3 regions of the Mesorhizobium opportunistum WSM2075 genome follow, and region 1 is predicted to be linked to each of the others. Evidence: riboswitches for the same ligand, from Rfam matches in the RefSeq annotation. Region 1 holds a riboswitch; each other region holds the start of a gene.
What was found. A riboswitch is a leader RNA that binds a small molecule or an ion and turns the genes downstream of it on or off. The one in region 1 is predicted to bind cobalamin.

Region 2: linked by a shared signal. The riboswitch ahead of bluB (5,6-dimethylbenzimidazole synthase) and the one ahead of MESOP_RS18810 (CbtB domain-containing protein) in region 1 are both predicted to bind cobalamin.
Region 3: linked by a shared signal. The riboswitch ahead of MESOP_RS25160 (DUF1636 family protein) and the one ahead of MESOP_RS18810 (CbtB domain-containing protein) in region 1 are both predicted to bind cobalamin.

What each region holds. Positions count from the first base shown of each region.
Region 1 is NC_015675.1:3,889,589-3,900,189, forward strand. Features, by position in the region: gene MESOP_RS18775 (putative bifunctional diguanylate cyclase/phosphodiesterase) at 1-1,220, opposite strand, end outside; partial or broken gene MESOP_RS18780 (ATP-binding protein) at 1,383-3,216, opposite strand; gene MESOP_RS18785 (MerR family transcriptional regulator) at 3,575-3,961, shown strand; gene MESOP_RS18790 (methyltransferase family protein) at 4,174-4,650, opposite strand; gene MESOP_RS18795 (heparan-alpha-glucosaminide N-acetyltransferase) at 4,647-5,645, opposite strand; gene MESOP_RS18800 (MFS transporter) at 5,881-7,080, shown strand; gene MESOP_RS36225 (SRPBCC family protein) at 7,083-7,727, opposite strand; gene MESOP_RS36230 (aromatic ring-hydroxylating oxygenase subunit alpha) at 7,682-8,305, opposite strand; cobalamin riboswitch at 8,449-8,646, shown strand; gene MESOP_RS18810 (CbtB domain-containing protein) at 8,683-8,862, shown strand; gene MESOP_RS18815 (CbtA family protein) at 8,878-9,678, shown strand; gene cobU (bifunctional adenosylcobinamide kinase/adenosylcobinamide-phosphate guanylyltransferase) at 9,671-10,186, shown strand; gene cobO (cob(I)yrinic acid a,c-diamide adenosyltransferase) at 10,188-10,601, shown strand, end outside.
Region 2 is NC_015675.1:5,757,992-5,768,592, forward strand. Features, by position in the region: gene MESOP_RS27785 (pirin family protein) at 1-321, opposite strand, end outside; gene MESOP_RS27790 (DUF2277 domain-containing protein) at 362-628, opposite strand; gene MESOP_RS27795 (exodeoxyribonuclease VII small subunit) at 803-1,054, opposite strand; gene MESOP_RS27800 (histone deacetylase family protein) at 1,058-1,984, opposite strand; cobalamin riboswitch at 2,106-2,285, shown strand; partial or broken gene bluB (5,6-dimethylbenzimidazole synthase) at 2,334-2,984, shown strand; gene MESOP_RS35320 (hypothetical protein) at 3,080-4,063, opposite strand; gene MESOP_RS27810 (TetR/AcrR family transcriptional regulator) at 4,153-4,761, opposite strand; gene MESOP_RS27815 (MFS transporter) at 4,883-6,106, shown strand; gene ribB (3,4-dihydroxy-2-butanone-4-phosphate synthase) at 6,157-7,257, opposite strand; gene aroC (chorismate synthase) at 7,346-8,446, opposite strand; gene MESOP_RS27830 (DUF1344 domain-containing protein) at 8,630-8,890, shown strand; gene MESOP_RS27835 (histidine phosphatase family protein) at 8,921-9,508, opposite strand; gene fabI (enoyl-ACP reductase FabI) at 9,550-10,371, opposite strand; gene MESOP_RS27845 (DnaJ C-terminal domain-containing protein) at 10,478-10,601, opposite strand, start outside.
Region 3 is NC_015675.1:5,198,570-5,209,170, reverse strand. Features, by position in the region: gene MESOP_RS25175 (winged helix-turn-helix domain-containing tetratricopeptide repeat protein) at 1-816, opposite strand, end outside; gene MESOP_RS25170 (SgcJ/EcaC family oxidoreductase) at 1,692-2,111, opposite strand; gene MESOP_RS33075 (autotransporter family protein) at 2,320-3,504, opposite strand; gene MESOP_RS33070 (autotransporter-associated beta strand repeat-containing protein) at 3,462-5,681, opposite strand; cobalamin riboswitch at 6,036-6,245, shown strand; gene MESOP_RS25160 (DUF1636 family protein) at 6,268-6,729, shown strand; gene MESOP_RS25155 (ABC transporter ATP-binding protein) at 6,726-7,511, shown strand; gene MESOP_RS25150 (ABC transporter substrate-binding protein) at 7,560-8,507, shown strand; gene MESOP_RS25145 (FecCD family ABC transporter permease) at 8,507-9,556, shown strand; partial or broken gene MESOP_RS35265 (iron ABC transporter permease) at 10,037-10,162, shown strand; gene MESOP_RS25140 (MarR family winged helix-turn-helix transcriptional regulator) at 10,320-10,601, shown strand, end outside.

The DNA of each region.
Region 1 (10,601 bases):
ATCATCGGCAGGATACGATCCTGGAAGTTGCTCTTTGCGAGAAAGGCTTCCTCGGTCAGTTCCAGCATGAAGCGATCGGGATATCCGATTGCATCGATGGAATCGATAAGCGAGCGCATGAATCGCGGATCGCCTGCCTGTTTTGCCGCTACGTTGATGCTGATCGACGCCTCATGCCCGAATGCATCATTGATCCGATCGACCGAGTCGATGGTCTCGGTCAGGATCAGATGCGTCACCTCGTTCATGAGCCCCAGTTCAAGCGCAAGCTCGATGAAATCTCCCGGCGCCTGGATAACTCCGTCCTCGTCGCGCCATCTCAACAGAACCTCGACACCGACGGTCGTTCCAGAACGGAAATCGACTTTCGGCTGATAGGCGCAGCACAGGCGCTTGTCGCGAATGGCGAAGCGCAGACGCTGTTCGAGCCGCGTTCTCTCGGCAATGGCGTGCTCCATGCTCCGATCGAAGAATTTCACGCTGCCCTTGGCGCTGCCCTTGCTCCGGTACATCGCGCTATCGGCATTCGTGCGCAGAAGGTCAAAGGTCGTTCCGTCCTTCGGATAAAGGCTGACGCCGATCGACGCCGATGAAAAGATTTCGAAGCCATCCGCATAGAACGGTTCCTTGAGGCTCTGCGATACCCGCTCGATGTCGCTCGCCAGTTCTTCCATCGCCCCGACTGGAGATATCAGCAGCACAAACTCGTCGCCGCCGATGCGCACGAGCATATCGGTCGGGCGTAGGTATCCCGAGAGACGCGTTGCAATCTTACCGAGAAGCAAGTCTCCAACCGTATGGCCATAATAGTCGTTGATGTGCTTGAAGCCGTCGAGATCGATGAAAGCCAAGGCAAACGGAGCACTGTCCGCGCCGATCAAGTCGGTAAAACTGCGCTCCATGAGGGCGCGGTTCGGCAGACCGGTCAGCTCGTCGAAAAAGGCCTGCTGGAACAGGTCATTCTCAAGTTCGCACTGGTCGGTAACGTCAAGCGACAGGGCTACGGTCAGGGGCGCTTCCTGATCGGCAACGTCGAAACGCAACGTGCGGATAACCCGGCCATCTACGATCAGGTCCTTTGCCGGCGTGATATTGCCCGCCGCGATCGTTCCCGCCCGGTTTGCGTAGACAACGTCGCCAGCCTGCGACAGGACAGTCAATCCGAAAGGTGCAGCTTGAAGAAGGTCGGCGAGCAGTGGCTGTTTTTCGGCGACGGTCATCAATCAGTCCACTTCAATTCGATTTGAATATCGCGGCGAAGACATAGCTTGTCCGTAGTTCCAAGGTGCGTTGCGTCCAAGGGATTGGTCGATGCACTTCAAGCCTTCGTTTTCATGCACGTGTTTTTCCAAAAACCGCCGTTTGGCTTTGGATGCCATGCACTAGCGTCGCAGGAGTCGATAGCGTGCCTCTTCGATCCGGCGGGAGCCGGCAGAGGCTGGCGTCTCGTGCGCTTCCCCCGCGGCGTGCGCTTCGGGAGGGGGTTCGTTCGGATACTCCGACTGCAGTTGGGGCGTTTCGAGAGCTGCTGGAGCATCATCCATCCAGGCCGACCGGTTCGTCGTCGCTTCGCGCCAGCGATCGACAACCGACCTGACGAAATCGAAACGGCTCATATTCGATTTTTCGTCCCGCAGGGGGTTGGCCGAATCGCTGCGCGGTACCAGCCTCTCCGGCAATTCCTTGAAAGTCAGACGGGTCGGCAGCGGTACGGCTTCTCCAAAGCCGACGACCTCACCAGTTCCCAGAGACGGAACGAAAGCAAGCAGATCGGCCGCGGCGTCCGAAACGGCCGAGCGCAGCAAGGTTTGGTCCTGGTCGTTCGCCATGCGCATCGCAAACAAGGTGCTGCACTGGGAGATGATCGTCGGATCGAGCTCGGCGGGGCGTTGCGTCACGAGTCCGAGACACACACCATATTTGCGCCCTTCCTTGGCAATGCGTGACAAGGCTCGCCGTGCCGGACCAAAACCCAGCGAATGGTCGGCCGATGCGTAACGATGGGCCTCCTCGCAAACCAAAAGCAACGGCATCGTGCCATCGCTCCACAAGCCGAAATCGAAAGCCAGCCGGGATACCACGCATACCACCGCGTCCACGACCTCCACCGGAAGACTCGCAAGCTGAAGGATGGTGATCGGACGGTCGTGTGATTCCAAACCGAACAAGTCGCTGAGCAAAGCCGCCATCGTATCGCCGCCGACATTCGCTCTCTCGAACATGAAGGCGTAGCGCGGATCATTCCTGATACTCTCGATGCGCAGCATCAGGCGGTTGTAGGTCATGCGCGAGGAGCGGTTCTCCAGCTTTCCCATCCGCTCGTCGATGAGCGACAAGAGATCCTGCAGGAGATAGGGAACCGGCGTATCGACGGTGAAACCCGAGATCCTCGAATCCTTCCTCTTCAAGGTCGACCGGGTCGCGGCCGCTCTGGAGTTGGAGTATGCGCCCTTTGCCATCGGGATGAGTTCGGCGAGTATCTCGGCCTGTTCGGGAACAACCGGCCGGCCGCCAAAGACAACGTCGGTGATCTCTTCAAAATTGAACAACCAGAACGGCAGTCTCAGAGTCCGGGCACTGACCACGTTGGCCTTGTCGCCAAAACACTTGCTATATTCGTTGTGACCGTCGAGCAGCAGTACCCGCATATTCGGCCGTGCTTTCATGAGCTCGCCGAGAATTACGGCAACACCACTCGACTTACCAACACCGGTCGATCCGAGAACCGCGAAATGTTTGGTCAGGAGGCTGTCGACATCGACATAGGCGGGGATAGTCGGGTCCTGGTTGAGCTGGCCAATGCAAATCGCGCGCAAATCCGACGGCGCATAGATCAGTCGCAGCTCCTCATTGGATACAATCCTGGCAGCATCCCCGATTGCCGGGTATTCTCGGACGCCGCGCTTGAATTGCGATATGCCATCGGCGTTGCGGCAGATTTCGCCCACCAGATCAATTCGCGCGACGGACTTGTGGTTCGACGGATGCGTCTGTTCGGCCGAACCTCCCGAAACCTTCCGTAATCATGCCGACAATCGTGTTCGATCCGGCATCGATCGTGAGAAACTTGCCGACGGTTGTCCGCTTGTCGACCTTCGTCGCGGGAACCGGCAGGCCAATGCGCGCTTCGGATCCGCGCACGGACAGAACCTGTCCGACTGACGTTGCCGAACCATCGCCGCTGGCGCGGGACGGAGAGAAAGAATTGTCAGTCAAGGTAAAAGGCCCCCCGCCGTCACGTCTCACAGATCACGGTGCCATGGAATCGTTTTTTACCGGTTATGTTTTTGTCTCACTTAGAATTGTGACTAACGAAGAATAAACGATCCCGGGAGCAGTTCCGGGCATTGTAGTGCCTGGCCCGGATGCCCGGTTTTTCGAACTCTTCACGGTGCAGCAAGGAGGCTTGCGCGTGGCGAGGGATCGTTACTGCTCCGGGCGGCCTCAATTGACTTTTACGTAAATGCCATGCGACGCTCGCGCGGGGTGCCGTGTCGATTCCGGCGCGGCAAGGGTTTGGTTCGGACGAAAGGCGACGCACGGCGATCGCCTGGGGTTCCGGCACGGAGTGACAATGCGGGAATATTATTCGATCACCGAACTGACCCGCGAATTCGACGTGTCGACGCGGACACTGCGTTTCTATGAAGACGAAGGGCTGGTGCAGCCGGTGCGGCGTGGCCGCACGCGGCTGTTTCGTCCCTCCGACCGCCACCTCATCCGGCAGATCATGCGGGGAAAACGGCTCGGCTTCTCGATCAACGAGATCCGCGAAATCATCCAGATGTACAAGGAGCCACCAGGCGAGGTCGGGCAACTCAAGCTGATGATCAAGCGGATCGAGGAAAAGCGCGAGGATCTCCGGCAAAAGCGCCGCGATCTCGAGGAGACGCTGGCCGAACTCGACCAGGCCGAGGAGTCCTGTGTGGAGCGGCTGGTGGAACTTGGGGTCAATACCTGAGGGGCCAGATTCTATCGCGCGTTTGAGCGACAAACGTTCGTGATTGGCCGGAGCGTTTCGAACTTCGTCATCCTCGGGTCTGCGCTGCGTCGCTGCGCTCCTTGCTCCGCCCGCGAATGACGACGGGATAGGCGTTCGGCCAATCGCCGAGGTATGCCGCCCATCGGACAAGAGCTGTCAAAATCTATGCGCCGCGGAATACAGGCCCCGGCTCAAATCCAGCGTCGCACTCTCTTTGCGTAATCCCGGTATTTCTTGCCGAACTTCGCGGCCAGCACCTTTTCCTCGCCCTCGATGGCGACCTTCTGCGTGGCGAAAGCCGCGATGAACGCCATCGGCAGAAACCAGACGATGCCTGTGACGAAGGCGACGCCGATCAACAGCAGCGTGTTGGCCAGATACATCGGGTTGCGGGTGATGCCGAAGGGGCCTGACGTGACGAGATGGTCGGGCACCGCGTTGGGATTGAGCGTCGTCTTGGCCCGGACCATCGTGCGGATCGCCGTGAACCAGAGTGCCGCGACGCCGAACAGCGCCACCCAGCCGGCGGCGAACAGGATGTCGCCCAGGAGGTCGCCGATCCAGGGCAGGGGATAGAGCATGCCGAGAGTGATGCTGATGGCGATGGCGGCGGTGTAGATCACCGGCGGCCACGGTATCCTCCCTGGCTTCGGTTGGGCGTCGGTCATTGCTGTCCCCCCTCGGTCATCTTGTCGTCGGTCTGGGCGGTGCAGGTGCCGGCCAGATCGCCCAGATGTGCCTTCCATTGCGCAGTCTGATCGTTGTTGTAGAGCCGATCAAGCGAGGATTCACCCTCCAGCGTGTCGAGCATGCAGCTACAATAGCTCGAACAGAACTTGGCGTCGCGCGACTGCTCGCACGAGATCTGGCAGGTTTTCAGGAAATTCACCTGAGGGGTTTCGACCTTGGCTGGCATCACCTGCGAGAACAGCCAGACGCAACCGATCAGCAGCGGCTGGTGGATCAGGTAGAAGGCGAGGCTGTGTCGGCCGATGAAGACCAGCGGATTGGCCCAGCGGCCGGCCGCCAGGCTTGCCAGGCGCGCCCGCATGCCGGAAGCGGAGGCAAGTTTCGCGACACCGATGCCGACAAGCACCGCGCCGAACCATGGAAACAGCGGCACATAGTCGTTGGAACGAGGATTGATCGCCGACAGGCCTATCCACCACAGCCAGGGATGATCCAGGGCCTCGAAGCGCTGATAGACGGGCGCCGCGATAACCAGTGCCGCCACAAGCAGGGTCAGCAACGCCGGCAGGCGCAGGAAGGCGAGGCCGAGCAAGCTGGCGAGCGCGATCTCGTGCAGGATGCCGAAAAAGATGAAGCCGTCCGGCGTGGCGATGCGGGTGACGACCGAGATGGCGACCGCGGCGCCGGCAACCATGGCGAACCGCTTCCAGAAACCGTTCCAGCGGATTTGCCGGCCATGGGCGAGGTACAGGCTGACGCCGACCAGGAACAGGAAGGTCGAAGCGATGCAGCGTGCGTAGATCTTCCACCAGCCGAAGGCGGTGAGGCCGGGGTCGGTGTAGCCGAAGAATTCCAGATCCCAGGTGAAGTGGTAGCTCGCCATGGCCAGCAGCGCGATGCCGCGCAGGATGTCTATGGCGACGATGCGCTTGGGCTGATCCTGGACGGGTGCGGTCGGCGTTTCGATGGTCATGGTCTCGCGATCTGATTCAGCCCCACCAGAGGACTATCACGGTTGGCCGGGACAGAAGAAGGCCGGGTTCCTCGGCACGGCGCCGCGTGGGCGCAGGCCTCGTCGGATGCCGCTTTGGGCCAGCGCCGGAAAGGCTTTGACCAACCCGCTTTTCGCCGCCTGCGCGTCGGTTTCCTCTTAATGGCCTGGAAACGGCCAAGGCAGATTTGACCGGTGATTCTGCTTTGGGGAAGCAATGTCGACCCATGTGCGCCATCCGATCTGGCTCCCGGCCCTCAAGGCCGCGGATGCACGCACCTTCGCCTCGCTCTATGCGGTCGAATCCTTCGCGCGCGCCACGGTGTCGAGCGTCATCCCGATCCAGGCATACGAGATCCTCCACAACGAGCAGATGGTCTCGATCCTCTACACCATCGTGGCGCTGCTCGGCCTGTCGGTGACCTTGTTCATGCCGATGCTGATCCGCCGCTTTGCGCGGCGCTGGGTCTATACCGCAGGGGCTTGCCTGCTCGCCATCGGCTCGCTGTTCTTCGTCACCCACACGCTTGCCGGACAAGTAGCGGGGATGCTGTGCCGGGTGATGGGCGCCAGTGCGCTGTCGATCACGCTCAACCTCTACATCATGGACCACATCCGCAAGACCGACTTCATGCAGGCCGAATCGCTGCGCATGGCGTGGTCGATGTTTGCCTGGACCGGCGGGCCGACGCTCGGCATCTTCCTCTACGCGCATTTCGGCATCTGGGCCGCGCATGGTGCGGTGGCGGTGTTCGCAGTGGCCTTGCTGGCGCTGTTCTGGTTCTATCGGCTTGGTGACAACCAGTCGATCCAGCCGGGCAAGACACGACCGGTCAACCCACTCGCCAATATCGGCCGCTTCGTCGCGCAGCCGAGGCTGAGGCTGGCCTGGCTGATCGCTTTCGGACGCTCCTGCTTCTGGACGACCTTCTTCGTGTACGGCCCACTGTTCATGGTCATCACCGGGCAGGGCGATATCGCCGGCGGCCTGCTCGTCTCGGCCGGCAACGCGCTGTTGTTCATGGCCATCTTCTGGGGCAAGGCTGGAAAACGCTTTGGCGGCCGGCGCACCATGACGTTTGCCTATTTCGCCATGTCGGCGATGCTGCTGGCCGCGGGCACGGTGGGAGCGACCGCTCCGCTGGTGACCGGCGCTTTCCTGCTTGGCGGCGCGTTCTTCACCATCGCGCTCGATGCGCTGGGCTCGACGGCCTTCATGCGCTCGGTACGCTCCTACGAGCGCGCGCAGATGGCAGCCGTCTACCGCACCTATCTCGATTTTTCCGAGCTGACGCCGCCGCTGGTCTATTCCGTGGTGCTGATCTTCTTCGGGCTCGGCTCGGTGTTCGTCACGCTGAGCCTGCTGGCCGCGGTTTGCGGCTTCGTGACCTGGCGCTATCTGCCGAAGTCACTGTGACGTCATGGCGAAAGCGCCGAGTGGCGCTCGCGCACCCAGTTGTGGAAGCGGTGCAGATCATATTCCTCGGGCATCAGCACGCCGGCTTTGTGGCGCATGGAGCGCAGGCCCTTCTGGTTGACCTCGCAGATCGCCGCGTCCTCCTCCAGCACCTGCGTGCCGAAGGCGACTATGTTGTCGATGTCGGCCGACGGGGCATCGAGCGCTTCGGGCGCGAACAGCCATTCCGCGACCAGCCCGGTCTGTTCGGGGCCGAGCGGCACCAGCCGCACGGTCCTGACATAGTCGACATGACCGACGATGAACATCGAGGGCATGCTGGTGGCGTAGGTCTGGCCGGCGGCGCGCTCGGCTGGCGTCAAGCCCGCGAAGACCGGTGCATGGGTCTTGCCGTCGCGCGACCAGGTTTCGGCGCCGACGCGCAAACTACCCGAAAATTCCGGCGCGTCATTGTCGGCGTGCCGCACCCATTCGGGGTCGTCATGCCGGCTCATCAGGCCGCGGCCATAGATCGGCACCAGCCGCGACAGGTCCTTGTGAACGCCGGGGCAGTGCAGGCATTCGTTGAAGTTTTCCCAAAAAATCTTCCAGTTGCAGTTCATCACCTTGCGCAGCACATGGCCTGATACCAGCGTTTCCAGCGGCAATTGTCGAGATTGCCGGAGGCGGGGTCGAAGGAGGCCTGCGCCGAGCCGGCCGCGTCCTCCTGCAAATTCGCGTCCTCCTGCAAATTGACGAACACGAAGCCGCGCCATACCGACAATGCGATGCGGTAGAGCGGATGGTCGGCCTTGTCGAAGCCTTCGGGCAGCGATTTCGACGGCACGCGCACGAGGTCGCCGCGCAGCGAATACGACCAGGCATGATAGGGGCAGGTGATGAGCCGCGCCTTCAGCCGACCTTCGCTTTCCTGGCACAGCTGCGAGCCGCGATGCCGGCAGGTGTTGTGGAAGGCGCGCAGTTCGCCGGTCTCGTCGCGCAGCACGACGATTTCCTGCGTGCCGACGCGGAACGTGCGGAAAGCCAGCGGTTGGGCAAGATCGGCTTCCCGGCAGACGAGCAGCCAGCTTCGATACCAGATCGCATCGAGGTCGCGCTGATAGCTCTCGCCGTCCCAATAGGCCGATGACGGCAACGTCGCTTCAGCCCGGGTCAGGCCGTTGTAGCGATCGCGCTCGCTGGCATTGGGCTGCAGGACTGATGGCTGCAGGGCTGGGGGCTGCATGGCTGGCTTCCTGTGAAGTGGCCAGCCGACACCCGGCCGGGATAATTGTCAATTGTAGTGCCGAGAACGGCCGATGCCGCCGGCATGGCGCAATCGCGCTGGTTGCCGGCGGAATTTGGTTTGCCGCGTGTCGTGATTTTCCGTATAGTCACGCTGTCGTCGGTTCCGTTTTGGAGCCAAGAGGGAATGCGGTGCGGGCTCAATTGTCGCCCAATGCCGTGGCTGCCCCCGCAACTGTGTGCGGTAGTCCTCTCCATATGCCACTGAAGATTTTTCTTCGGGAAGGTGGAGAAGGGCGCTTATCCGCGAGCCAGGAGACCTGCCGGCGACAGGAAACTGACTTCGATGCCCTCGGGTGGAGGGTGAAAGGACAAGACATGAATACCGCTTCCGTCTCCCTCGGCACCTCGGTCTCCTCGCAGTCGCGCTTCATGCAGCTCGCGCTCGCCGCGCTGCTCGGCATCTTCGTTGTCGGCTTTGTCGGCTTCTCGCATATCGATGCGGTCCACAATGCCGCCCACGACTATCGTCATTCGATGGCGTTTCCCTGCCACTGACGAGGATTTGACATCATGAACCTGTTTCGCAACGTCGTGTTCATCGCGGCGATCGCAGGGCTCGTGGCCGGCGTCGTTCTCGCCTGCATGCAGGCCTATGCCACCGTGCCGCTTATCCTCAAGGCCGAAGTCTACGAGCAGGCCGGTGGCGGCCATCATCATGACCATGCCGCGCCCACTGCCGCGGATACCAATGCCATGAGCACCGCCGCACCGGCGGGGAATGCCATGAGTTCCGCCGCGCCTGCACCGGCCGAAGCCGCCGCTCCGGCGGAAGACGAAGGCTGGGCGCCGGCCGATGGTTTCGAGCGTTTCGGCTTCAGCGTGCTTGCCAACATCGTCACCGGCATCGGCTTCGCGCTGGTCCTGGTCGCGGTCTCGGAATTCGCGGGCGGCATCGGCAATTGGCGCCAGGGCGTGTTCTGGGGCCTGGCAGGTTTTGCCGTGTTCACGCTGGCGCCTGGCCTCGGCCTGCCGCCGGAACTGCCGGCGATGCCGGCGGCCGAGTTGCTGCCGCGCCAGATTTGGTGGGTCTCGACGGTGGCGGCCACGGCGATCGGTCTTGGGCTGATCGCCTTCCGCAAATCGCTGCCGCTCGCGATCCTCGGCGTGGCTTTGATCGTCGCCCCGCATATTGTCGGCGCGCCGCAGCCCGACAGTTTCGAGACGCCGATCCCGGAAGGCCTGCATCATCAGTTCGTGGTGGCGGTGACCGTAACCAATCTGGTGTTCTGGCTGGTGCTCGGCGCGGTCGTCGGCGTGGTGCGCGGCCGCTTCACCGGCACCGCGACCAGCCTGCGCGACAGCTTTGCCTGATCAAGGCAAGCTGACTTTCATCATTGGTGGTGCGCGCTCCGGCAAGAGCGCGCACGCCGAAATCCTGGCGACGGCATTGCCCTCGCCATGGACCTATATCGCCACGGCTGAAGCCTATGACGACGAGATGCGTGAGCGCATCGCGCTGCACCGGACGCGGCGCGGCGAGGGCTGGTCGACCATCGATGCGCCGCTGGACCTCGCGGGCGCGCTCGAGGCCCTGCCGGACAATCAGCCGGTGCTTGTCGACTGCCTCACTCTGTGGCTGACCAATCACATGCTGGCCGAACACGATATCGAGCAGGAATGCCGGCGGCTGACTGACGTGCTGTTGCGACCGCGCGGGTCTTGGTTCGTGGTGTCCAACGAAGTCGGGCAAGGCATCGTGCCGGACAATGCCCTGGCACGTCGGTTCCGCGATGCCGCCGGCCGGCTCAACCAGCAGGTCGCGGCGATTTCCGATACGGTGCTTTTGATGGTGGCCGGGCTGCCGCTCAAGGTGAAGTGAGATGACTGACATCGACGACAAGAATGAAGAGCGCCACCGCGCCAAGATGGCCAAGCGCAAGGCGGTGCAGGACGCCGAGGTGGCAAGCAAGACGGTCGAGAAGGGCCTGCTGATCGTCAACACCGGCCCCGGCAAGGGCAAGACCACGGCCGCTTTCGGCCTGGCGCTTAGAATGCTCGGCTATGGCAAACGTGTCGGCGTCGTCCAGTTCATCAAGGGCAAATGGCACACCGGCGAGAAAGACGCTTTCGCCGCTTTCGGCGACCGCGTCGTCTGGCACGCGATGGGTGAAGGGTTCACCTGGGAGACACAGGATTTGAAGCGCGATATCGCGGCCGCCGAGGCCGCCTGGGCCAAGGCGCTTGAATTGCTCGCCGATCCGTCGATCAGCCTCGTCGTGCTCGACGAACTCAAT
Region 2 (10,601 bases), 1.9 Mb from region 1:
GTTCACGTCGCCGGGCTGGATCACCATTTCGGTGCCGAGGGAATCACGATGGCGGATCTTGCCGTCGAACAGATAGGTCACCGTCGACAGGCCTATATGCGGATGCGGGCGGACATCGAGCGCCTGGCCGGCGCGCAGGATCGCCGGTCCCATGCGGTCGAAGAAGATGAACGGACCGACCAGCCGTCTCTTGGCGGTCGGCAAGGCGCGGCGGACTTCAAAGCCGCCAATGTCCTTGGCATTCGGGATGACCATCAGCTCGATCTGGTCGCTTGCGAAGGCGTCGCCGGCTTCGGGATCCTCCCCGGGGAAGAAGCTCATGAACTCTCCTTGTCGGCGGCCAAGGACCGCCCTGGCCACATCAGGCGAAGCGGATCGCCGCCTTTGCCCGCAGTTTGGCCGCAACCTCTTCGCGATTGCGCGGATGCTGGTTGGTTTCAAGCGAATCGAGAAGCTCGCGTGCCGATGCCGCGATAGCTTCGACCGCATGGTCGAACGCGTGCTGGTTCTGCTTCGAGGGCCGCGTCGTTCCGCTCAGCTTGCGGACGAACTGAAGTGCCGCGTCGCGGACTTCGTCGTTGGTTGCCGGCGGATCAAAATTGAACAGGGTCTTGATGTTTCTGCACATCGCTTCCGTATCTCCTCTTGTCCTGGAGCCGTTTCAATCGGGACGAACTCTAATCCTCAAACATGATAGTGTCCAAAAACCGGTGAGACCGCGCTCCAAGAGCGGTTCACCCTATCTCTTTGTTTTAACGCAATTCCGGACGGAAAACCGTCTCACACTTTTCCTGGAATTGCTCTAGTCCGCGTCGAGCGGCTCCGTCCCGACTGGCTTGCCGTCGCGCGACAGCCTGATCTTCTCGACCTTGTCCTCGGCGGCCTTCAACAGCCGGTCGCAATGCACCTTCAACGCCTCGCCGCGCTCATAGATCTTGATCGACTGGTCGAGCGGTACGTCGCCGCGCTCCAGATCATCGACGATCTTCTCCAGCGCGTCGAGTGCCTGTTCGAAGCTCATCGCCTTGACGTCTTCGTTGGTCTCACCAGCCATCATTCATCCTTTCATCAGTCGCCCGACATGGGCGGCGACCGAAAATGCCAATCCCTGCAGATCGTAGCCGCCCTCGAGCAGGCTGACGAGCCGGTTGCGGCTGTGGCGCGCGGCGCGCTGCATCAGCTGGCCGGTCGCCCAATCGAAATCGTCCTCGGTCAGGTTGATCTCGGCCAGCGGGTCGCGGTGGTGCGCATCGAAGCCCGCGGAAATGATGATCAAATCCGGCGCGAAATTGTCGAGCGCCGGCAGCACGCGCGACAGGAAGGCGTCGCGAAATACCTCACTGCCGGTCTGCGGCGCAAGCGGCGCGTTGACGATGTTGCCGGCGCCGGTCTCGTCCTTCGCGCCGGTGCCGGGGTAGAGCGGCATCTGATGCGTGGAGCAATAGAGCACCGAAGGATCGTCCCAGAAAATGTCCTGCGTGCCGTTGCCGTGATGCACGTCCCAGTCGACGACCGCGACGCGTTCGACGCCATGCTTCTTCTGTGCATAACGCGCGGCGATGGCCGCCGTGTTGAAGAGGCAGAAGCCCATGGCCGTGGTTTTTTCGGCATGGTGGCCAGGGGGCCGCGCTGCGACGAACACATTGTCGGCGCGGCCCTCAAAGACATCGTCGACGGCCGCATTGGCGGCGCCGATCGCCGCGATCGCAGCTTGCCAGCTCTTCGGGCTGGCGGTGGTGTCGGCATCGATGCGGGCGATGCCTTGGTCAGGGATGGCGGCGCGCACGCGGGCGACGAAATCGGCGGGATGCGCGTAGAGGATGGTGGCCTCGTCACCTTCCGGCGCCTTGACACGATCGAGTGCGGCGAAGGCCTCGTCGTCGAGCACCCGCTCGATGGCGCGCAAGCGGTCCGGCCGCTCGGGGTGGCCAGGCGGCGTGATGTGTTCGAGGAAGATCGGATGCGTGTAGAGACGAGTGGCCATGCTCCCTATCTAGTGCCCCGGCGCCGCGATGGCCATGCATCGCGGCTCGATCGCTGGGGAAAATCACGCCTGCGTCCATTGGCGTCGCTGCGGGGATTGGCGCCCTGGGCGGTTCGGCGTAAGGTCGCGGACACTGCCTGGTGCCCGCCGCAAGCGGGAGAATCGGGAACACGGTTGAATTCCGTGGCGTGCCCAACGCTGTGAGGGGGACCGCGCCGGTAAATGCCACTGTCGATGACGGGAAGGCATCGGACGCGGGTTGATCCCAAGCCAGAAGACCGGCCTGGCAGACATCGTCATCCGCATGGTCAGGCGGCTGGCATCGATAGCAATCGCAAGGGGACAAGCGATGCCGGAACACATGACCGCTCCTGGTAGCGACGGATTTGACCAGATGGCGCGAGACGCGGTCTACCGCGCCATGTTCACGCGGCGTGACGTGCGCAGCCATTTCCTGCCCGACGCGCTCGACGACGAGGTGCTGGCGCGGCTGCTGCTTGCCGCCCACCACGCGCCGTCGGTCGGCTTCATGCAGCCGTGGAACTTCATCGTCATCCGCGATGCCGCACGGCGCGCGGAAGTGCGCGACCTGTTCCTCGCCGCGCGCGAACAGGAACTTCCGGCCATCGAACAGGAAAGGCAGGCGCTCTACCGCAAGCTCAAGCTGGAAGGCATCTGCGAAAGCGCGCTCAACATCTGCATCACCTGCGACCGGCAGCGGTCGAAGGGTTCGCCGCTGGGACGCTGGCACAATCCGGAAATGGACCTCTACAGCACGGTCTGCGCGGTGCAGAATTTCTGGCTGGCGGCGCGCGCCGAGGGCGTCGGCGTCGGCTGGGTCAGCATCATCGAGTCGCAAGCGCTGAAGAGCCTGCTGGCTATTCCCGATCACGTGACGCCGGTCGCCTATCTCTGCGTCGGCCGGGTCTCCGAATTCGCGCCGAAACCGGACCTCGAAACCCATGGCTGGGGCCGACGCCTGCCGCTGCCCGAACTGATCAAGAGCGAGACTTTTTGCGGTCAGGGCGAGGTGCGGCTCAAATCGACGGTTGCACGCCTCAACGCCGTCAATGCCGCGCCGGCAAGCCCGGCCGATCAGCGTGTCGCGCCCGCCGTATCCCAGCGCGAGCCGCCGAAGGAGGCCAGCGCCTTGTCCTTGAGTTCCCTGAATTTCGACGATGCCTCGGAGAGCCGAGCGTCCCAGGCGGGATCGGGCACCTGGCCCTCAATGGTCTTGAAATAGACCTGCATCAGGCAAGCGATGGCGAAGGGCTCGATGAAAGCCGCCTTGAACGCCCAGGCAAAGACGATGGCGAGCACGAAGGCCCAACCAGCCAGTTGCCCCGGCATGATGAAGAGAATTGCGGCGGCAGGAGCCAGCATAGCCAAGAAGATGACGAAAGAGACGCCCCACATGATGACTGCCAGCCAGACGGCGTTCTTGACCATGGTCTTGCCGTTCTGGGCGTAGAGCACCACGCCTTGGCGCGCTGTCTCGAAGGGCGAGGACGAATTGATGCGGATATTGTAGCCGAGGATGATCTCGTCGACATAGGTCAGCGATAGGCGGATCACCGTGTTGATGAAGGAGACCAGGCCGCTCAGGCCCGGAATCGGCAGGAAGGCGGCAATGCCGCCAAGCAGGCCGGTGATGGCGCGGATGGCGCCCTTGACCAATTGGTCGACGACGAAAAGGATGTTGGCCTCGGCGAACCGCTCGGTCACGACTTGCCTGGCATAGGCGATCTGGTCCTGGCCGCCGGGAACGTCCTGGCCGTCAATCAGATGGACCATGACGGCGATATGGCCGGCCTTGACGACATAGAGGATGTATTCGCGGATCCAGTAGACGGCGATCGAGACGATGCCGAAGCCGACCACGCCGCCCCATAGGGCAAAGGACATCGGCCCGTCGGGATCTGTGGAGATATGGCCGACGCCATAGCCGACCGAGGCACCGGTGCCGGTCGCCATGATGTAGGCCAGCGTGATGCCGAAATAGACGATCATGCGAAAGACAATGAAGGGCCAGGTCCGCATCATGATGGACACCGACCTGCCGATATCGAAATCCCACATGCCCCGAATCCCCTCAGAGATGGCTGGGGAGGATGCGCTCAACCCGAAGATTGTCAATCGTGGGCGGATCCCGGACCGCGGACGGGATATCAGTTCGGCTGCGAACCCGGTTTCCTGAGCAGGCCTTCGAGCAGTTGCTTGAACGCCACCACCACCTTCCTCGATGTCGCCTCGGGATCGTTCGAATTGGCGATCCGCTGCGCCGCCTGGCTGCTGGCGCCGTTGATCAGCCGTGCGGCGGTTTCGGGGTCGACGCTCGGGACGACCACCCCCTCCCCTTGCAGCGCGGCAAGATGATCGGTCATTGAGCCGACGCAGGCATTGGCATTCGACCATTGTGCCGGATCCCCCAGCACGGCCGGGCCGTCGCGGAACATGATGCGCTGGATCTCCGGCTCCAGCGCCATCTCGATATAGGTCGTGCACTCGTCGACGAAGTGTTGCCAGCGGTTCGGCGCTCTCGATGCGACCTCATTCACCCGAGCCGCCATCTCGGCGTCGATTTCGGCGATGACCGCCTCCAGCAACCCCTTCTTGTCGCCGAAGTGATGATAGAGCGCGCCGCGCGTCAGCCCAGCCGACGCTGTGAAATCATCCATGGACGCCTCGGCGTAGCCGATGGTGCCGAAGGCCTGCCGGGCCGCGGCGATCAGCTTGGCGCGCGTCTGCGCAATCATCTCCTTGCGTGGTTTGTGCATTCCGTCTGGCCCTATTCACATACGTCTCGTATGCCAATTGACATACGCGACGTATGGTCTATCTAACACTCATACGCGTCGTATGTAATTGTCGAATTGTCCTTTGTCGAGGAACAGCATCATGCAGAACCCCTATTCGGAAATCTTTCGCGCCCCTGGCGCCAAGGGCTTTGCAACTGCCGGCTTCATGGCGCGCTTGCCGATCGCCATGGCTCCGATCGGCATCGTGGCGATGCTGTCGCAGACACACGGCGAGTACTGGCTGGCGGGCGCCGTTTCGGCGACATTCGCGCTGGCCAACGCTTTCCTGGCGCCGCAAATATCAAGGCTGGTGGACCGCTTTGGCCAGACCCCAATTGTCGTGCCCACCACCATCATCTCCGTGCTTGCTTTCCTCATGCTGATTGCAGCGGCCAATCAGGACTGGCCTATGTGGACGCTGTTCGTGTCCGCGCTGCTGGCGGCAGCCATGCCCAGCATGCCGGCAATGGTACGGGCGCGCTGGACCGAGATTTTCCGGGGCCGGCCTCAGATGAACACCGCCTTCGCCTTCGAATCGGCGGCGGACGAACTGGTCTATATCGCCGGAGCGTCGCTGTCGGTGGGCCTCAGTGCCGGCCTGTTCCCCGAGGCCGGCATGCTGGCGAGCACCTTGTTCCTCGCCGTCGGATCGATGGCCTTCATCCTGCAGCGGTCGACCGAGCCGAAAGTGCGACCGGTGGACTATGGCTCCAGCGGTTCGGCGATCCGCCTGCGGCCGGTGCGGATCATCACCTTCGCCCTGATCTTCATCGGCGCGACGTTTGCGACAACGGAAGTGAGCACGGTGGCGATCACCAAGGAACTCGGCCAGCCGGGTGCCGCGAGCCTCGTCATCGGCGTCTATGCGCTGGGATCGTTCGCGCTGGGCATCGTCGTCGGCGCGCTCAACCTCAAGGCGCCGCTGCAGCGCCAACTTGCCATCGCGGTCGCCCTGGTCGCGCTCGGCACACTGCTGCCGCTCACCGCCGACAGCGTGCCGCTGCTGGCGCTGACCGTCTTCATCAGCGGCGTCGCGATCTCGCCGACCTTCATCACGGCGTTCGGCCTGATCGAACGACATGTGCCGGAAGCGATGCTGACCGAGGGGATCACCTGGGTGATGACAGGCATCGGCATCGGCATGGCGCTGGGGTCGTTCACCGCCGGTGCGGTGGTGGACGCGTTCGGCGCCCAGAACGGGTTCTGGGTTTCGGTGGCATCAGGCACCATTGCGCTGGTCACGGTACTATTTGGGCAGAGCAGCCTCGCCATCCACAATTGCGAGCTGGATGGATGCGAAGCGGCGGTCGTTCCTGCTGAATGATCCACGAAGCGCCCGGTTTGAACGGACCGGGCGCTATCATCACTGGCAGTTCAGATGATTTCGGTTTTGGCGATATGGATGCCAAACCCTTCGAGGCCGACATAGTGGCGTTCGCGCGAGGCGATCAAATTGATCGAGGAGATGCCGAGATCCTTGAGGATCTGAGCGCCGAGGCCGATTTCGCGCCATTCATTCTCGCGCCGGCGGGCCTCCTCATGATCCTCGCGCTCGCCGCTCGCCGGGCGCTTGCGCTCCTGGTGCGCGACACCGACGGAGCCCTCACGCAGATAGACGATGACGCCGCGCTTGCGCTCGCCCATTGCCTTCATGATGGCGTCCAGCCGGTGACTGGTGCCGAAGACGTCGGTCACCACATCCTCGGAATGCAGGCGCACAGGCACCTCTTCTCCATCGCGGATGTCGCCGAAGACAACGGCGACGTGGTGCATGGAATCCCAGGGCAGCGTGTAGGTGAAGACCTGCGCCTTGCCGCCGAGCGTGTCGATTTCGGAACAGGCGACGCGTTCGACCAGTGTTTCCTTGCGTTGCCGGTAGGCGATGAGATCGGCTACCGACACCTGCTTGAGACCATGCTCTTCGGCAAAGGCCGCGACCTGCGGGCCGCGCTTGACGGTGCCGTCGTCATTGACCAGTTCCGAGATCACACCGATCGGCGGCAGGCCGGCGAGCTTGCACAGGTCGACCGCTGCTTCGGTATGGCCGGAGCGCATCAGCACGCCGCCCTCGCGCGCGATGAGCGGGAAGATGTGGCCGGGGCGGACGAAATCGGAAGCGCCAACATTGCCGTTGGCGAGGTTGCGGACGGTCAGCGTGCGGTCGTCAGCCGAAATGCCCGTCGTGGTGCCGTGCTTGAAATCGACGCTGACGGTGAAAGCGGTGGTATGCGCCGAATCATTGTCGGCGACCATCGGCTGCAGGTTGAGCCGTTTGGCTTCCTCGCGCGGCATCGGCGTGCAGACGATGCCGGAGGTGTTGCGCACGATGAAGGCCATCTTCTCCGGCGTGCAATGAACGGCGGCGACGATCAGGTCGCCCTCGTTCTCGCGCCCGTCATCGTCCATGACGACGACGATCTCGCCGCGTTCGAAGGCACGCAGGGCTTCGACGATCTTCTTCTGGTCGTAAGGCATGGAGTGCTCGCTTCGCTCGCGGGAATAGGGAGTAGGCAATAGGGCAGTAGGGGAAAGAAAAAAAGGCCTACTGCCTATTCCCTACTGCCTACTCCCTTCCCGTCTGTCCCCGATGGCGCAGATAATGATCGGCGATGGCGCAGGCAACCATCGCCTCGCCGATCGGCACGGCGCGGATGCCGACGCAGGGATCGTGGCGGCCCTTGGTCATCACCTCGACATCGTTGCCGTCCTTGTCGATCGACTTTCGCGGCGTCAGGATCGATGAGGTCGGCTTGACGGCGAAGCGCGCGACGATCGCCTGGCCGGTCGAGATGCCGCCGAGGATACCGCCAGCATTGTTGGACAGGAACACCGGTTTGCCGTCATTGCCCATGCGCATCTCGTCGGCATTCTTTTCGCCGGTGATGCGGGCGGCCTCGAAGCCGTTGCCGATCTCGACGCCCTTGACGGCGTTGATCGACATCAGGCCTGACGCGATGTCCTGGTCGAGCTTGGCATAGATCGGCGCGCCGAGCCCTGGCGGAACGCCGTCGGCGACGATCTCGATCACCGCGCCGACCGAGGAGCCGGCCTTGCGGATGCCGTCGAGATACTGAGTGAAGACGGGAACGGAAGCCGGATCGGGCGTGAAGAACGGATTTTCCGCATCGCCGATGAAGTTCCAGTTCCAGTTGGCGCGATCGATGGACTTTTCACCCATCGACACCAGCGCGCCGCGCACCACCATCCCTGGCACCACCTTGCGGGCGAGCGCACCGGCCGCCACGCGCGCGGCCGTCTCGCGGGCCGAGGAGCGGCCGCCGCCACGATAGTCGCGTATGCCGTATTTGACGTCATAGGTGTAGTCGGCATGACCCGGCCGGTACTGGCGGGCGATTTCGCCATAGTCCTTCGAACGCTGATCGACATTTTCGATCAGCATCGAAACCGGCGTGCCGGTGGTGATCATGGTCTCGCCGTCCTCGTCGAGGACGAAGCCCGACAGCACCTTGACCTCGTCGGGTTCGCGGCGCTGGGTGACGAAGCGCGACTGGCCCGGCCGGCGCTTGTCGAGTTCGGCCTGGATTTCGTCACGCGTGAAGCGGATGCCGGGCGGGCAGCCGTCCACCACACAGCCGAGCGCTGCGCCATGGCTTTCGCCCCAGGTGGTGACACGGAAAAGATGGCCGAACGTGTTGTGAGACATGGAAAAGTGCCCTGATCGGCAGCCGAGCCGGTTGAAGCCTGCGTTCTATTGGCGTTTTCCACAGGGGTCAAACTGTGATCCGGCGGATTTAGTTTTGACACATTCGGTTGGTTTCTGCTCTGCTCCATTCGCCGTTGAGGATCCGCCGCCACCGTGCCGGCGCAATGACCAAAGAGGACGATGATGCGTACCCTGATTGGCGCTGTTGCCGCCACGCTGCTGCTTTCCACCGCCGCTTTCGCCGGCCAGACCGAAGGCCTGATCAAGAAGATCGACAAGGACGCGCTGACGCTGACGCTGGACGACGGCAAATCCTACAAGCTGAACGCCGAGACCGATCTCGACGCGCTGAAGCCGGGCATGGACATCGTCATCGCCTACGATGTGACCAATGGCGAAAACGTCGTAACCGATATGCAGCTGCCGGACAGCGACACGAACTAAGCGCGTCGCGTTTGAACGGGTTCAGGTGACCTAAAGCCACTCCAGGCTCTTGCCTTCGAGCTTGAGCACGCGATCCTGTGGTATCTCCAGGTTCGCTGCCTCGTCCTCGGCCATATCAAGCACGAAACGGAACAAGGTGCGCATGACGCCGCCATGCGTCACGCAGACGGTCTGCCGGTCCAGCGCATCGAACCAGGGTTTGACCCGCTCGAGCAGCATCCGGTAGCTCTCGGCGCCTTCGCCCGGCGGCCGAAAATTCCATTTATCCAAAGCGCGCATCCTGCTCGCGCCGGGATATCGCGTCTCGAGTTCGGCAAAGGTGGATCCCTGCCAATCGCCGAAATTGACTTCGACGAGGCGGGGATCGGTCCGATAGGCATCCGGATCGAGTTGCATCGCAGCGCGGATACGTTCCATCGTTTCGCGCGTCCGCTTCATCGGACTGGCGACGAAATCGAAATTCTCCGGATCATGGACAAGTTCGGCCAGCCGAACGCCGTTTCCGGTCGCCTGTGCGCGGCCAAGAGCATTGAGATCGGTGTCGGCCTGCCCTTGCAGCCGGAACTCGGCGTTCCACGCGGTCTGGCCGTGGCGCACGATATAAACCAGCGGGTACATCAGGTCTTCCGGTGGTCGGGCCTGGGCCTGGGCGGAGGGGATTAGTCCTTGACCGTCGAAATATCAGGCGCGTCGACCGCCTTCATGCCGACGACGTGATAGCCGGAATCGACGTGGTGCACTTCGCCGGTGACGCCACGCGACAGGTCTGACAGGAAATAGACGCCGGAATCGCCGACCTCTTCCTGGGTAACCGTCTGCTTCAGCGGCGAATTGTATTCGTTCCACTTCAGGATGTAGCGGAAGTCGCCGATGCCGGAAGCGGCCAGCGTCTTGATCGGGCCGGCGGAGATCGCGTTGACGCGGATCTTCTTGGAGCCGAGATCGACGGCCAGGTAGCGCACGCTGGCTTCGAGCGCGGCCTTGGCTACGCCCATGACGTTGTAGTGCGGCATCACCTTCTCGGCGCCGTAGTAAGTCAGCGTCAAAAGCGACCCGCCATCGGTCATCAGCGCCTCGGCGCGCTTGGCGATGGTGGTGAAGGAATAGACCGAAATGTCCATGGTGCGCAGGAAGTTGTCGCGCGTCGTCTCGACATAGCGGCCGGTCAGCTCGTCCTTGTCGGAAAAAGCGATGGCATGGACGAGGAAATCGAGTTTGCCCCCCCAATGCTTGGCGACATTGGCGAAAACCTCGTCGAGGCTCGCCGGATCGGTGACGTCGCAATGGCCGGCGACAAAAGCGCCCAGTTCCGTGGCCAAAGGCTCGACACGCTTCTTGAAGGCCTCGCCCTGATAGGTCAGCGCGATTTCCGCGCCGTGATCGACGCACGCCTTGGCGATGCCATAGGCGATCGACCTGTTGTTCGCGACGCCGAGAATAAGGCCGCGTTTGCCGGCCATCAGGCCCTGTCCACCCGCCATGTGCGTGCTCTCCGCAAGATCTTCTGCTTTGTGGAGTGCCTATCGCACAGGCACAAAGCCCCTTCAAGCGTTCAAACCGGACAGTTCGGGGGACAAAAGCCGTCGATCAGCCTTTTTGGCCGCGCAGCAGCGCTTCGAGCGCGCTGTCGCCGCTCTCCGGCAGCATGATGCGCACATGGACATAGAGATCGCCATGGCCGCCGGCTTTTTCCGGCAGGCCCCTGCCCTTG
Region 3 (10,601 bases), 1.3 Mb from region 1:
CGCTTGGACTGCCGTTTCAAGCTGGCTGACAAGCTGGAGCGCCCGAAGGTAGTTTTCGTACGCGGAGACATTTCCGGTCGGGTGAGCCCTGGCGCGCGATGCTATCGCCGTTCTGGCCTGTCGCGCCAGCCGAGCCGCGATCATCTGGGTGATGTCGTCCTGGATGGCGAAAATGTCATCGAGCTGGCGGTCGTAGTGCTCGCCCCATACATGAGCCATGGAAGCTGCGTCCGTCAGCTGCACGCTGACCCTGATGCGGCTACCGATTTTCCGAACACTGCCTTCCACGACATACTGGACACCAAGCCTCATCGCGACCTCGGCGAGGTCCCCCTTCTTACCACGAACGCGGAAGGACGAATTCCGCCCGATGACCAGGAATTCCCTGAATTTGCCGAGCTGCGCGATGATGTCTTCAGTAATCCCGTCGCTAAAATAGTCCTGCTCGGGATCGCCGCTCATGTTGTCGAAGGGAAGAACGGCGATGGAGGGTCTGGCTTGCATCGAAGCCGGGTCGGTCGCCGCAGAGGGCTTGGGACCAGCATACTTGTAGCCGCGACCATGCACCGTCACGATCATTTCAACGGGCAGCAGTTTTCGCAGCGCGGAAACATGGACCTGGAGCGTATTCTCCTCCACCACCAAGCCGGGCCAGGCGGCATCGAAGAGTTCGGCCTTGCCGATCACCTCGTCCGGCCGGTCCAACAACGCCGCTAGGATGTCAAAGGATCGCGCCGAAAGCTCGACCGGTCCCGTGGGTCCAAGCAGCAGCCGCTCGGTACGTTTCAGGCGAAAGTTGCCGAATTCCACGTCCATCACCAAAGACCTGTCGCTTCAGGGCAAGATAGCTGAAGCAGGATAGCTGAAGACGGTCCTGATGGCGAACTTCAGGAGTGTTCAGGTTCGTTGAGGAGTCTTCAGGTCTCGGACAAGGACGCAGGCATGGAGCGGTGTCATCCTTAGCGCTGCAGGAGAACCCATGACCGACATTTCGACTGATCCCCAAGTCCATTTTGGTTCAATAGTTATCCGGAGCACAGTCGTGGCTCGACGAAGCCTTCGAGGATCCCGAGCGTTACTGATTGCCATGGCATGTTTGGTCGGCGACGCATTCAGGATGGCCTACGTGGATCCCCTTGTCAGTCACGATCGCCAGCCCAAGATCGCGCCAGACAAAGATTTTGAAGGGCGGGACCCTACTTGGTGAAATATTCGCGCCTATCGAAGAACGCAAGCTATCCGCAATCTTTGCAAGGCAGCAGACGAACCGCTCTCTGGCCCGATCGTGCGGACAGGTGAACGTGCTAGCAGCAGCGGCTTTCTAGAACCGTACGTGACCATGGAACGATCGGGATGGTCGGTTGCTGCCGTTCGGTCACCGGTGATTGAATGGCAGCTATCTCACGGCCGATGCCCGAAAGCGGATTGTCCGGAACCAGCCCCCAAAGGCGACATCATGGGAATCCTGCCGCCGATGTTGGCGGATGTCCCCGCGTGCCGGATAGAAGGGAAATGACAACCAGCCTCGCACGTCACCCCAAACCCTTCGTCGACCGCTCCAGCGCATCCACCACCAAATCACAAAACTTTGCGTGATCCAGCGTCATCGCCACGCTGTGCAGGGGCCTTGTTTGTTTTGGGGTCGCCTGCCGGAGAATGGCAGCTTCGCGCGCCGTTTTCGGTGCGCAGGCTCAAGCTGCAGGGGCGATGATGGCAGGAACAATATCCGTGTTCTGAGCCACCTTGATGCGCCATCCCGACCGCCCTTCTTGGACGATCAGAAGCAATATGCCCTTCCTGATCCCGACCGGGGTTCCGTCCGGAGCAGATGCTCCCGTTAGGGTCCAACTGTAGTGAATGGAAGCAAGCCCCTGAGCCAATTCCACAACCGACGAGACATCGCCTTCCAGGCGGCTATCCCGAAACATGGTGTCATGAGTGGCTCGGTGCGCTGCTTCGATTTCGGACCGGTTCTTCCACCAGACACCTACGACGTTGACGAAATTAGCATCGGAAGCGAACAGAGATGCGAACTCATCCATGTCGTGCCGGTTCCAAGCGTTCGCAAAAGCGGCAGCGACATGCTCGGGCTTGCCGTTCGTCACGCTCATGACCCCACGCCTCCTGAATACTTCCGCTAACCATACAGGGGCCGGCAGCCGATGCGACCACTGCAAAAGTCAAATTTCAACTGAAACGCGGCATCGGATGCGGGATGCTGCTCGGCTTTCTCGGTGGTGAAAACGGTCGGGTCGATCATGGCCGCCACGCAGCACGCTGAGCGGCAGGTTCCGCAATGGACTGACGGCCACAGGCCTTCTACCACTTGACCCGCAAACCGAGCGAACCCGTCAGTGCATGGCTGTCACCGAAGTTCTCCAACCCCGTGCGGGCGACAGCTTCGCCAAAGACGGAGAACTTGTCGTCGGCCCAGTTGATCGTGCCGCCGATGCCGAGACCGCCCCATAGCCGCTCGTTTCGGCTTGAGAGGGTACTGCCGGCCAGGTCGACCGACGAGCCGTCCTCGAAATCGTAATAAAGGTTGGCGATCGTGTAGACATTCGTGTGCCCGGTCCGGCCGCTGCGGTCCTGCCACTGTGACTGGTGGTCCAGCGACAGGCCGAGACGGCCAAGCAGGCTGTCGTTGCTGCCGGGAGCAACTCTTGCGCCGAAGGCGTCGGTGAACGCGTCGAGGTCGACGGACGACCAGGCAAGCTGCGCTTGCGGCGTCAGCGACCAGCTCGGGTCGAGCATGATACGCTTGCCCGCTTCGACGCCGAGTGCGTAGCCGACGCCGTTGTTACCATCGACCAGCCGCTGTCCGGCGGTCGCCGAGTCGAGATCGCTGTCATACCAGATCACCTGCGCCTGGCTGTCGAGGTAGAACCCTTCCGCGCCGTACCAGGTCAGCGAGCCTGAAACGCCGGTGCCGGTGCTGTCGATCGACCCGCCGCCGAATAGCGACGAGACATCGGCTGATACGGTGCCGTACTGGAAAGCGACACCGCCGATGAGCTGACCGGCGGCGGTGTCGGAAAGGAGCATGTCTGCGCCAGTCTGAAGCTTCCAGGTCGAAGTGTCGTAAGTCGTCCCGGTTGTGGAGTTTTCCGGATCGTAGGAGCCGCTGGTGCCCTCGATCCTGCCCCACAGGCCGATGCCTGCCTCGGCCCTCACATCGTCGGAAACCCCGTCGGCGCATTGCGCTTCCACGGTCCACGACCGGTTGCCGAGTCGCTGCTGGAGCGTGCCTAGCTGGTTGAACGTCTGCAGCGCACCCGCATAGGCCTCGTACAGCGGTGCGCCGGCCTGATAGAGCGGCGTTCCGGGTCCACCGCCATCGATCAGGGCGGAACGCAGATACCAGTCGCCGTCGCCGGGTGTGCTCGTGCCGCCCTGGTAGAGCCGGTAGGCATAGGCGCCGCCGACCACCGCCTGATCGCCTTCGAAGGTGTAGTTGCCCTTTAGCGAGAAGCTGCCATTCGAGACGCCGCCGACATCGACGATCTTGATGCCTTCGACCGTCTGCGCCCCGCCGCCGCCGAGACCTGGAGCGTGCCCGTGCCTGACGTACCCCCGGCGATAACCATCATGTTGGTTTGTGAGTTGTCTGCACCCAGGGCGGTGCCGATGAGAATATTGCCCCCATTGCCGACATAGTCGCCGCTGACGGTCAGCTTGCTTCCAAGACTGCCGGCAATGCCCACCGTTCCGGCGTTGGTCAGCCCTGCGGTCGTCTGCGAGGTGCCGGCGAGATCGAGCGTCGCGCCCGAGGCGACCGAGAACTGCGAAGCGGAACTGAACGCGTTGGCCGCGCCCGCGGCGAGCGTGCCGCCATTGACCAAAGTGGCGCCGGCGAAAGCCGAGTTGTCCGAGGTCAGAACCACTGTTCCCAAGCCGTCCTTGACGAAATTTCCGGCGCCCGAGAGCGCGCCGGCATAGCTCGCATTGGCGGTCTGGTCGAAGGTGAACGAGGCGCCGGCGCCGATCGAGACATCGCCGCCGAAGCGCTCGGCCGCCGCGACGAGGCCGCCTTGGTCGATGGTCCAGTCCAGCAGCGACGTGCCTGAAAGGGTCAGCGTGCCGGCACCATCCTTCACCATCGCGCCGGTGCCGGAGATATCGCCGGCAAAGCTGGCGTCCATCGACTGGTCGAAGACGACCGTGCCGGCATTGCCGATGTCGCCCCGGATCGAGGCTGCATTGCCGACAAGCGTGCCGGCATTGACGATGTTGCCGCCCGTGTAGCTGTTGGATAAGTTGATGACATTGAGGGTACCCAAGCCGTGCTTGACCAGCGTGCCGGCGCCGGTCACCTGCCCGGTAAGGTCCAGTTGCGTGCCTCCGGCCGTTTCAAAGCCGCCATTGCCATTGAGCTGGACATTGCGGGCAGTGGAAAAGCTGGCGGTCGTGCGCAACGTGCCGCCGCCGAAACTGAGATTGCCCGAAGTCGCGCCGAGATTGCCGTCGGCGGCCACTTGAAGTGTCCCGGCGTTGATCACCGTGCCGCCGCTATAGGTGTTGGCGCCGGTCAGGATCGTCGTTCCGCTGCCGATCTGGCTGACCGAGCCAGTGCCGCTGATAACGCCGCCATAGGTCAGCGCATCGCTGCGGTTGAAGGCGAGCATGCCGGCGTTGGTGACGTCGCCGATGATCGAGCCGCTGGTGCCACCATTTCCCAGTTGCAGCGTGCCTTGCTGGATATCCCAGTTGGTGGTCGCCGTGTTGTCGGCCGTCAGTGCCCAGGTGCCGCTGCCGGTCTTCTCGAAAATATCGAAGTTGCGATACTGCCCGGCGGCGCCAATCGAACCATCCAGGACAGAGAAGCCGGTTCCGTTGAGCCGGAGGCGGTCGGTGGTCGCCGTGGCGTTCGCCACCACATTGCCGAAAATCTGCGAGCCGTCCTGGAGCTCGAGGTTGATTACGCCCGTCGTCGGCGTGACGCTCGAAATCCAGCCGATTGCGTTAGCGCCGGCACCGGCCCGGATCACGCCGCTGTTGACAATATCGAGTGAGACGGTAGCGCCGTTGGCTGCGATAGCGCCCCCACCCGGGCCACCGCTTTCGATGGTGCCGGTGTTGATGATCTGACCGGCGCCATTTCGAACGTAGACGCCAATGCCGCCGTTGCCGCTCGTAGCCGGCCCACCGCGGATGGTGCCGTGATTGGTCAAGCTCGCGACAGCGCCCGGGCCGCCGAAATCGACGCCCGAACCGCCGGATCCTGAAGCCCCGGTTCCGCCTTGAACCAAGCCCATATTGATCACCGCGGCCCCAGTCCGGATCTGCAGGCCCGCTGATGAAGTGCCGCCATCCGAGCCCTTGAACGTGCCCATCAGCGTCCGCACGGCGCCAGCGCCGGAAATTGCGACGCCGCTGCCCGGTGCGCCAAAGAGGGTGAAACCTTGCGTGTCGATCGTCAGCGGCTTAGTCGACGTCGGAAGGCTGGTGGACGACACGGTGAAGCTGCCGGTCAACGTGATCGTCGCGTTAGGATCAGGATCGGCATTCGCGGCGGTAATCGCGGCGCGAAGCGAGCCATCGCTGTTGGCGACGTAGTTGCCCGCGATCGCCTGGCGCGGCGCCACCCCGGCAACGACCAGCACTGCCAGGGAAGCCCCCGCCAAAAACCGGCCGCGCGCTGCAGTCAAAACCCCGCCGCGCGCGTGAACCCGTCCCACCATGCCTTCGCCCCTAATTCCAGATGCCCGAACGCAGCATGAATGCTACCGCCCGGCAATCCATCTATAGTCCAGAGGACTACCAAAACGCTAAGAATGTTGTGCAACTGCAACTATATAGCGGTGAGGACAAAATTTATATTTGTAGTATCTAAATTAGCCCATAAAACTATACAGGGGGGCGGGCCTGCGGTGGCATTGATCGAGGGATCGCTTGGCCGGCCCTCTCTGCCGGCAGACGTCTCGGCTTTCCAGACAATAGGGGTTGACATTATCCGCAAATATCGCTTCTAACGTAATGTTATTACATTAATAAACAGCATCGCAAAAACCCGTTGCGGTGCGATCGATGGAAATCTACGGTGGGTGCGTGATGGTCCCCGCGCCGAAAGGCAAGGGGTGAAAAGGGAACACGGTGAGATCCCCGGAAAGGGGTCGAGACCGTGGCTGCCCCCGCAACTGTAAGCGGTGAGCACGATCCGAAATGCCACTGGCCGGCAAGGCTGGGAAGGCAGGATCGAGCCGAGACCCGCGAGCCAGGAGACCTGCCATCACGGAGTTGACCGGACGGGGTGTGCCGGGAGGAGACGTGGACGTCGGTCTTGTCGGCCGGCTCGCCAACATCCTTCCGTCGCCTATCGAGAAAGACGGAAAGTTGGACGGCGCCATCGATCCCATTCATCTCATTCACCGCATCATCGTGTGCACGCTTTGCCGCGGCGTCCCGAGTGGGATCAGGTCGGGCGAAAGCCTGTACATCCTGCGCTCCCGGCTCTCGGCCCCTGCGGTGGCGCAAGGCTTCACGGTCGAGGGCGTCGAGTGCATGGCGGGCTGCGCGCGGCCGCTGACGGTGGCCTTCCAGGCGCCGGGCAAGGCCGCCTATCTGTTCGGGTCGATCGATGCGCAAGCCGATGCCGGCGATCTCGCGCGGTTCGCCAGCCTCTATGCCTCGCTCGCCGACGGCTGGTGCAATTCCGGGCAACGTCCGCCGCGACTGGCCGGCAAGACCGTGGCCCGCATCCCGGGCACGCCTGCGGAGGGAAACCGATGACGCCGCTTCTCGAAGCGCGCGATCTGGGCGCGACGGCGAACGGCCGGGACCTGGTCCTGTCGGTCAGCCTGTCGGTGGCATCGGGCGATCGGCTCGCCATCATCGGCCCCAACGGCGCCGGCAAGACCACGCTGCTGCGCATGCTGTCGGGCATGCTCAGGCCCAGTTCCGGGGAGGTTAAGCTTGGCGGCCGGCGCCTGGACAGGATTTCGGCCGCCGAGCGCGCGCTGCACATCGCCGTCGTCGGCCAGACCGACCAGCCGGATCCGCGGCTCGCGGTAATCGACTATGTCGAGCTTGGCCGCGTCCCGCATGCCGGCTTGAGGCGCAGGAGCGAGGAACGCGACATCGTCGTTGACGCGCTGCGCCGGACCGGCCTGTTGCCGCTGCTTGGCCGCACCATCGGCTCGCTGTCGGGCGGCGAGCGCCAACGCTCTCAGCTTGCCCGCGCCATCGCCCAGCAACCGAAGGTCTTGTTCCTCGACGAGCCGACCAACCATCTCGATCCACGCGCCCGTGGCGAACTGCTCGAACTCGTGGCCGGCTTCGGCATGACGGTGATCGCGGTGCTGCACGATCTGGCGTTGGTGGCGCCCTTCGCCACCAGGGTCGCGGTGATGAACGAAGCCCGGCTGCATGCGCTGGCGGCACCGCGTGAAGCACTGACCCAGCAGCTGATCCGCGAGATCTTCGGCGTCGACGTGTTTCGCCTGCGCCATCCGACCGAAGACCGCGAACTGACGGTGTTCGACGTTCCGAACCGCGCCGCGCCGTCTTCCTGATCGAAGACCATTCCTCATCCGACACTGTTCAGCCAAGGAGCAAAATCCGTGAAACGTCTTGCTATGTCGCTCTTCTTCTCGCTGCTGGCCTCGACGGCCTTCGCCTTTCCCGTCACGGTCGACAGCTGCGGCAAGCCGCTGACCTTCGACGCGCCGCCCAAGCGCGCCGTCATCCAGGATCTCAACATGGCCGAGATGGCCTTCGCGCTGAAGCTGCAGCCGTCGATCGTCGGGCTGACCGGCATCACCGGATGGTACAAGGTCGGTCCCGAATTCAAGGCCGAGCAGGGCTCCATCCCGGAACTGGCGCCAAAATACCCGACGCTCGAAAACCTGGTCGCCGCCGAGCCCGATTTCTTTTTTGCCGGCTGGTACTACGGCATGAAGCCGGGTGGCGAGGTGACGCCCGACACGCTGGCTCCGCACGGCATCAAGACGCTTGTGCTGACCGAAAGCTGCGTCCATCTCGACAAGAGCAGGTCCGCCGCCTCGATGGACCTGCTCTATGGCGACGTCGAAAAGCTGGGCAAGATCTTCGGCAAGGAAGCCGACGCGGAAAAGCTCGTCTCCGGCTGGAAGGCACAACTAGCCGATATCACCGCGAAAGTCGGCAGCGCCAAGGGAACGCGGGTGTTCCTCTACGATTCCGGCGAGGACAAGCCGTTCACCGCCGGGAAATTCGCCATCCCCAGCGCCATGATCACGGCGGCCGGCGGCGACAACATCATGGCCGACATGGACACCAGCTGGGGCAACACGGACTGGGAAACGGTGGCGTCGCGCAACCCGCAATTCCTCATCCTGCTCGACTACCAGGATGGCGGCGGCTACAGGAAGCTGCTCGATTTCCTTAAAGTCCACCCGGCGATGAAGGAGACCGACGCGGTCAAGAACGAGCGCTTCGTGGCGCTGCGCTATGCCGAACTGACGCCCGGACCGGCAAACATCGAGGCGATCGGCAAGATCGCCAGGGCGATGCATCCGGAAGCATTCTGATGCATCTTGCGCTTACGCATAAATCCGGCGCGCTTTCGGGGCACAAGGCATTCACGCTGGCCATGGCGGCGGGCGCGGTGGCGATGGCGGCCCTGGTGCTGCTGTCGATCGCCTATGGGTCGACGCTGATACCGATGAGGGATGTCATTGCCGCACTTGGCCATGCCATCGGGCTGGAGGAACATTCGGTATCGGGCCCGATCGGCACGATCGTCGTCGATCTCAGGTTGCCGCGTACGATCCTGGCGATCTGTGTCGGCGGGGGCCTGGGCATCGTCGGTGCGCTTTTGCAGACGGTGACTCGCAACGATCTAGCCGATCCTTTCCTGTTCGGCCTGTCGTCGGGAGCCGCGGCAGGCGCGGTTTCCGTCATCACCGTCTTTGGCGACAGTTTCGGCACCTGGACCTTGCCGGTCGCGGCTTTCACCGGCGGCATACTGGCGGCCTGCATCGTCCTGCTGCTGGTCACGCGGGTGCGGGGGCAAGGCCCGGAACGGCTGATCCTCGCCGGCCTTGCCGTCTCCTTCATGTTCACGGCATTGACCAACTATTTGGTCTTTGCCGGAGACCAGCGCGCGGCCCATTCGGTGCTGTTCTGGACGATGGGCGGGCTTGGGCCGGCGCGCTGGGACAATGTCTGGCTGGCTGCGGTGGGCGCCGGCACGATTGCGGTTTACGGGCTCTGGAACCATCGCCGGTTGGACGCTTTCCTGGCCGGTGAAAGTGCCGCCGAGAGCCTTGGCGTGCCGGTGGCGCGGATGCGCCGGGCGACATTTCTCGTCGCCGCCTTCTCGACGGCAATCCTGGTCTCCGTCGCCGGCGTCATCGGCTTTGTCGGGTTGATGATCCCGCATCTGTCGCGCCCGCTGGCCGGTCCCTTGCATCTGCGCCTGATCGCGAGCTGCGCGCTATTCGGGGCGGTGCTCTTGCTGGCAAGCGATCTCCTGGCCCGGACATTGCTGCCGCCGCAGGAACTGCCCATCGGCATCATCACCAGCTCGCTTGGCGCCTTCTTCGTCGTCACCATGGTCGTCCGGAACCGCGTGTGAAGGCAGCGTGTCCTGCTCAGTTCGGCTGTTTCCGGGGTCGCGTCGTTCACCTGGTGCTCGCGGCGCTGGTCCTGCCGCCCTAGGCGAAAGATAGGCCCGCTGCGGGAGCAACGGGCCATCAACTTGGGCCGCGGCGAATTGCCCGATCGCACGTCGGCATTGGGCAGTGGGCCTAGTGGCCCCTATCACCCGGCTTGTGGCCCGCGTCGCGCGTGTCAGCCATGGTCAGACTTGCCGTGATTCCGACGGCGGTGGAGCAGAGGACGACGATAGCCAGAACCCTGAATATTGCACGTAGCATCTTACCCTCCTGTTCGCCGAAACCGGCCAATCCAGCGTCGGGAACGCCTGAATTATACTGCCTTTCTCAAGGGGAGTGACGACGCCCGGATACCGCAATCGGCCAGCCTGGCATGTCCTTTCGACGGAGTACGACGGCGCTTGCTGGGCAGCCGTGCCCGTCAGGATGGCGATTGCACCGGTCCCGCGCCGCTGCTGGCAGGCGAACTCCTGGCCCGGACTTTGCTGCCGCCGCAAGAACTGCCCATCGCAATCATCACCAGTTCGCTCGGCGCCTTCTTCGTCGTCGTCCGAAACCGCCTGTGAAAGCAGCAGGTTCTGGGCCCAGTTCGGCTGTTTCCGGAGGCGCCTCGTTCACCTGGTGCTAACCATGATCGCGTCGCACGACTGCCATGCACATTTGCCGGCTTTCAGCCGCAATGTGGCGCTTGAATAGTAAGCACGCTTATTATATATACCGCTCATGGTTTCAGATGGCTTGGACAGATTGGGATTTTTGATCCACGACGTGCAGCGCTTGATGCGCAAGCGTTTCGAAACGCGCGCCAGCGGCCTTGGCCTGTCCTCGGCGCAATGGCGGCTGATGGTGCGCGTCGCCAAGGAAGCGGGCATCACGCAGGCGCGGCTCGCCGAACTGCTCGAGATCGAGCCGATCAGCGTTTCGCGCCTTGTCGACAGGATGGAGGAGGGCGGCTGGATCGAACGCCGCGCCGACGCCGCCGATCGCCGCGTGCGCATGATTTTC